DNA from 3 places in the Paenibacillus sp. V4I7 genome. Region 3 is predicted to be linked to each of the others. Evidence: predicted binding sites of a transcription regulator. Region 3 holds the regulator's gene; each other region holds the start of a gene.

Region 1 (2,206 bases), 3.7 Mb from region 3:
CCCCCGTTTGACCAGTTCTTCCGTGATGGCTGCTCCCGTCCCGCCCGTTGCTCCAATTACAATTGCTTTTTCCATTTTCATCGGCCTCATTTCGTTATTTGTTATTGATCAATCACTAACTTGAAATCATCATATCATCTTGTTATTGATTGGTCAATCACTAAATGTTTGTTTTTGTACAAGGAAGACCTTTTTTTCTCCCTCACGTTTCAGTATACCTTTTACGAAATTCACTTTTGCTTTCAATTTTAGGGGATGAATACGCTGGTTTTTATGAAGCTACTGACTTTATTTTCACCGAAGAAAATAAAAAGAAGCTGGATCATTGATCTCAGCTTCTTCATTCTTGCGTCTTACCTGAAAAGAGAAATTAACCATATTGCAGGCAATACTTTATTCAATTTTCAATTCCAATATGGATACATTTTTAATTCGAACATTATCCGGTAAACAGGTTTTCTTTCTTTTCCGTTTTTAACGCAATAACCACTAGTATTGCCAAATAAAAAGCAAAGTATAACTTAAGTATTATTCCACCAATTCTACATTCAAGATATCGTCAAATGCTACCCAATCCGTACCATTTTCGTGGGATAACTTTACTCTTCTTATCTCTTGATCAATTTTGGTTATTAGACCTGTAATTTGCCCATCCCCAGCCTCATTATAAATCTTTACAATAATAAATTGCTGGCTAAGTAAGGCATTAGCCATTACGTTGGCTATCTTTTTATTCTCACGATTACTAATACTCATTATGACTCAACTCCAATCCCAGAACATTCGTTCTAATCTTATTATACTTTTAGTAGGATGAGTGGTAAAGAGTCTTTGGGATATACTTCATTCGTTCGATTCGACAAATCGTATCAAATTCCACCCGTTTACAACGAAACGAGGTTTATTCATAATTATAGGTGGGTTACCATCTATTTCCAAGGAGTGATTCCATGTCAAAGAGAATCTTAATTCTAACTGGTGATGCTGCAGAAGTTCTAGAAGTTTATTACCCCTATTTTCGTGTATTAGAGGAAGGGTACGAGGCCATAATTGCTTCACCGACGAAGAAAGTACTTCGTACAGTCGTTCACGATTTTATCGACGATTGGGAGACCTATACAGAGAAACCGGGGCATCTGCTGCCGTCACACATCGCTTTCGTTGATGTAGATCCTAGTCAATATGATGGTTTAATCATTCCTGGAGGCAGAGCCCCAGAGTACATCCGTTCGAACGAACATGTTCCACGTATTATTCGTCACTTCCTTGAAGCTGATAAACCAATCGGCGCTATTTGCCATGCTGCACAGGTATTCTCCGCTTTAAAAGACAATCGCTTTTTTGAAGGCCGCACCATGACTGCCTATAACGCTTGTCGTTTAGATGTCGAGCAGCTCGGAGCTTTGTATACAACAGATTTACTTCATGTGGATGGTAAATTAGTCACTGGTCACGCTTGGCCGGATTTACCAGGCTTCATGCGTGAGTTTTTGAAGCTACTCTCCAAATAACTTAGGTTGATCCTATACCTCCGATTTTTTGCAATACCGCTTGGCCTCCAGAAGTAAGCGAATACCGAGGGCTGCCCCTGCAGCCCTTTTAATGTTGAACTATTATTTTCCGTCATGTTACAAAAATTTGTCCTCATCTAATCTAGTGCGACCATAAGGCCAAACTGACAGAAAGCGCCCTGTTACCCACCTCAATCACACCAACTTCACCCCCTAGTAGTGCAGCATGTATGTCATGTTATTTTATACCAAATGAGCACTTAATTAACACAAAAAAGTAAGCTTACATGACATGTAAATTTTAATTGCCCAATTGCCAAGGATAAGGTAAAACTATACTATTAGACATTTTACTATAACTGATTATGAAGGTGGATGAGGTTGTGATTGTTCAAGTGGATAATGAGGCAGTTGCAAGGGAATATGTACACGTCGTATACGAAACCGTAGTCAAACGTAATCCTTATGAATATGAGTTCCATCAAGCTGTGAAGGAGATTTTAGAGTCGCTGATCCCGGTTCTCTCTAAGCATCCGAAGTATATGAAATACGGTATTCTTGAGCGGATCGTGGAACCAGAGCGCTTAATCACTTTCCGCGTGCCCTGGGTAGATGACCAAGGGATAACGCAAGTTAATCGTGGTTTTCGTGTTCAATTTAACAGTGCGATTGGGCCGTACAAGGGTGGGTTGCGT
Region 2 (2,206 bases), on a different contig from region 3:
ATAGAACCTGTCACGTCAAGCCAACTTTCATCTATGGAAAATATTTCCACTAGGTCGGTGAATTCTTGATATATGCGCGTAATTTGCATGGAAACGTCGATGTAATGTTGCATGCGCGGCTTCATTACAATAAGCTCCGGGCACTTACCTAATGCCTCGCCAAGCCGATCCGCGGTCGTAACGCCAAAACTCTTTGCGATCGGACAAGCAGCTAAAATTATTCCGCTGCGCCGTTCAACAGAGCCTGCAACAGCTACGGGTCGATAACGAATATTCGGGTGATCTGCCTTTTCGACTGAGGCATAAAAAGACATGCCATCCGCGAGCATTATAACTTTTTGATCCTTCATAGTCGGCTCCGCAAATCTGAAAGAGTGGTCATGAGCTCTGCTTTTACTAAACTGCGGAGCATGCTGAAATGATGCACATATCCACGTATTTTATACTCAACGTCTATACCTGATTTACCCGGCGTTGTGCTAAGTATTTTAATTCCGCGTTGTCGCATCTTTTGCTTAATCTCCTGAATAACTCGATATATTGTGCCTTCGATATCCTGTAAATAATGAATTACATGGTTGTAAATGATACGATCTTCAAATGCCTTCATTTCGTTCATGTCACGAGTAAGCATGTCAAGCAGAATAGGAAGGAGCGTATATTCTTTGACGAGTTGTAAATCATCGTTTGTAATAGCCTGTTCGTCTAATGACATATTTCCACCACCATAATAAGAACATTTGTTTGTATCTTATTATATAACGAAGACGGTTTGTCTATGCAAGTTAAATTTTTGGAAATGCTGAATGCATTTACATTCTCTTTGATAACGGCGGCCTCGAGGGATAGATGGAAGGTTCAGCATCACTCGAATCTCTGGTTTTAAGTGGTATCTAAAATCGGAGAACTAAGTAGCAGCCGCGTTGCCGCGAAGAATGAGAATGTAGTTTCCGCGGATTATATGTTTATGTATGAATTAATAGGTTAATATTAGAAATATATCTTAAATTGGGGGCGGGAAAGTTGTCATTCTCGTACTTGAAAAAGCAACCGCTAAGTTCTGTTGGCGCTGCTAAGGAAAAAGGGGTGTGTACATTTGAAACGATCACTCGATACTCTTGAACATGATCTTCAAGGAAAGATTTATCGACTAAGTAATGAAATATTAAATTTAGAGAAAACCCCTTTTCCTGCCGGCTTTGTATACGAACCGAATACTGTAGAAATGTCACAATTATTTAGTGAGGTTCGAGGTAACAATTCAATAAGCAAAGAGCAGTTTGTTGCCTATCTAATTAAAGAAAAGATGAAACTTCAGGAGATTCTAGTGTTGATTCAAAACTATAAAAACGATCCTACATTCATGGCTCCACATGTTCTCTGCGCAAAACCAAAGCTTGTTAGAAAAGACAGTTTTGAGAGGATTGGGTCACCGACACAATACATAGGGCATATCGTTAAAGACACTGGATATGTATCCAATTCGATTGTATTGGAATACCATCCAGAAGAAAGATTAGTTTATTTGAAACATACTTATAGAGGGAAAGTTAGAGATGAGGACGGTGGGTTTCTGCTATCAGAGGACGATTTTGCTACTTCCGTTCTTTCTCACATGCTCAGAATAGTGGATCCACACTTCAAAAAACAACAGATTCCTTTAAAAGATCTTACTGTTCTAGCAGTAGATGTTGATGATGTAGAATACATTTTGAATGTTGTGTCAGAGACCACTTCATATACTGTTGGAGTTAATAAAGAAAAAGTGTTATTTCAGGATGAAGACAGATAGCTTCAGCTAGAGATGTTGACTAAACATGAACAGAAAATAAATGACGAAAGATGAGCTGCAGCGCAGCGCGCTACAATTCTATTTTTTTGCATAATTCTCTCAGGTTAGTAAGGCATGCAACTCCAAGTTGTAGGTGATGCTTTCATGACCTTTGATTTTTTCGCTTTTCCGTAATCTTACAATCCACGCACGGAACCATTTTATTGATTATAATTAACATGCGGCTTGGAAGCACGTGATCAGCACAGATGCCACAGATCGAGATTCTGTGGCATCTGATGATAGATTAATGGTTTGTTTAATTTTTATCCAGCCAAATTATCCATTACCTGCGAACGCCATTGAATCGCCAAACGTTGCGCTTCTTGGATATCGAGACCTAATAAATAGATTTTTTTGGGCTTTTTCGGATGG
Region 3 (2,206 bases):
GCCTATGCGAACAGGTGTTCATGGGACTGTGTCGAGCACCAAACCATTAAATGTGAATGGGGCGCTCGTGGATCGGTTTTCGTTCAAGTTCGAGGACGGGAAAGTTGTGGATTATCAGGCAGAAGTCGGCTATGAGCATCTAGCTAAGTTGCTCGATATGGATGAGGGCGCACGGTATTTGGGAGAAGTTGCGCTCGTACCTTTTGATTCGCCGATCTCAAATCTAGATCGCATTTTCTACAACACGGGCATTGACGAGAATGCATCCTGCCACCTGGCCTTAGGAAGCTGCTACCCGATCAACTTGCAGGATGGAGTATCTTTATCAAGTGAAGAGCTGAAAACTCGAGGTGGGAACACCAGTTTGATTCATGTGGATTTTATGATCGGGACCGCTGATCTTGAGATCGATGGTGTCCGTGGTGATGGTACCGTTGAACCGATTTTCCGTCATGGAAATTGGGCGCTTGCATTTTAGTTGAAATTTTAGATTAATTTCTAAGTTGGAAGTACTTCTGGTTTTATTTAAGGGGATAGTGAGCAGATAGAAGAAGGAAGACGGAAGATAGAAGTCTCTAGAGACTTCTAATCCGTCCAAAATTGTGATGTGTATAGGAAGGATGCTTTCCGTTCTGAATATCGATTCGAATGTCCCAGAAGGTCTATAGGGCTTAAGGGGCTGTCCAAGAGTAAATTTTACTTTTGGGACAGCCCCATTTCTTTATATTGAAGCAACTAGAGGATTATGTCTAAGTGTAGTCTATAGGAGCTTCTATTTAGGTAAAATGCGATCTAAAAGACGTAATAGAAGTCTATTAAGACTCTTATCTGAATCCGCTTCAACCTTCTTGGTTAAGTAGGGAACAAGGTTCATATGATAAACTTTTGATAATCCATATTTGGATCTGTTGCTCCTCTACGTTATTGAGTTGATCCATCTGATCATTGCTTCATACGACAAAGGCTGTTTACATAGAAAAGGACCGAGGGACTATTGTCCTCTCGGTCCTTTCTCATTGGTATTGTATGTAGAATAAGGGCTGTAGGGCTATTACATATCCCGGAACAAACCAATGACACGGCCTAGTATCGTAACATGTTTCAAGAGGATAGGCTGCAAAGCAGAGTTCTCCGGTTGAAGACGAATATGATCCTTTTCCTTGTAAAAGCGTTTCACCGTTGCTTCATCATCTTCCGTCATTGCAACAACAATGTCTCCGTTATTAGCGGTTTGCTGCTGCTTTACGATGACATAATCGCCGTTATGAATACCGGCTTCGATCATACTGTCACCCATGACGCTAAGCATGAACACATTATTGTCTCCTACCATGCTGACAGGAAGTGGAAAGTAGTCTTCAATGTTCTCTGTTGCTGTAATAGGCACACCGGCAGTTACTTTACCAACGAGAGGTACGCGAGCTACAGAAACCGCAAAATGCGTTTCAGCACCATCAAGACCTAGAATTTCAATAGCACGAGGCTTAGTAGGATCTCGACGAATCATACCTTTCTTCTCAAGACGCTCCAAATGCCCATGTACAGTTGAACTAGAAGCTAGTCCGACTGCCTCGCCGATTTCTCTAACGGAAGGCGGGTACCCCTTATCTTTCACTTCATTCTTAATGAATTCCAATATAGCTTGTTGACGCTGCGAAATCTTACTCAATAGTTATCACTCCAATACTGGGAATCATTACCCAAAGTATAACATAGAACCCGAGTTCGTACAAACATAAGTTCGAGAAAAAGGGTTGACTCAAACATGTGTTCGTGTTATTCTAATACCAGAACAAATGTTTGGGAGATGATCATTCATGTATATGGCTTATTCAAACACTAACACAACACACGCACCTCATAGATCTGCTAGCACATCCAAAGGGATGACATTTAATTCTAGTTATACAAAAGCGATTGTACGCTTCATTCTATTAGCAGTTATTCTTGGTACTGTGTTTTCATTTGGTGCTATGGTTCAAGCCTATGCAGGGGAAGGGGCTGCAAACGCAACAACCCCAGTTTCCGTGACGCCTTTTAACATTTCTCCGAAAGCAGTCGTACAAGATCAAGTCGTTATTCAACGAGGAGACACACTATGGGATATTGCTTCTGCACATAAAAAAAGCGATGAGAACGTGCGTTCCTATATGCATGAATTAAAGACAATCAATCATTTAACCACCAGCTCCCTGAAAGAAGGACA

The links. Region 3 encodes LexA, which represses DNA repair genes until DNA is damaged. Its sites were predicted from a motif close to CGAACATATGTTCG; they were not measured.
Region 1: the regulator LexA is predicted to act here: its motif matches at 777-790, upstream of QFZ80_RS28360 (YolD-like family protein).
Region 2: the regulator LexA is predicted to act here: its motif matches at 734-747, upstream of QFZ80_RS00525 (YhjD family protein).

The regions. Positions count from the first base shown of each region.
Region 1 covers NZ_JAUSZD010000002.1:6,052,482-6,054,687, forward strand. Annotated here, with positions in the region: gene QFZ80_RS28355 (SDR family NAD(P)-dependent oxidoreductase) at 1-75, opposite strand, end outside; gene QFZ80_RS28360 (YolD-like family protein) at 529-756, opposite strand; gene QFZ80_RS28365 (DJ-1/PfpI family protein) at 951-1,511, shown strand; gene gdhA (NADP-specific glutamate dehydrogenase) at 1,895-2,206, shown strand, end outside.
Region 2 covers NZ_JAUSZD010000001.1:108,544-110,749, forward strand. Annotated here, with positions in the region: gene QFZ80_RS00520 (DNA polymerase IV) at 1-350, opposite strand, end outside; gene QFZ80_RS00525 (YhjD family protein) at 347-715, opposite strand; gene QFZ80_RS00530 (hypothetical protein) at 1,097-1,792, shown strand; gene QFZ80_RS00535 (hypothetical protein) at 2,098-2,206, opposite strand, start outside.
Region 3 covers NZ_JAUSZD010000002.1:2,315,019-2,317,224, forward strand. Annotated here, with positions in the region: gene QFZ80_RS11580 (aminopeptidase) at 1-478, shown strand, start outside; gene lexA (transcriptional repressor LexA) at 1,052-1,669, opposite strand; gene QFZ80_RS11590 (LysM peptidoglycan-binding domain-containing protein) at 1,818-2,206, shown strand, end outside.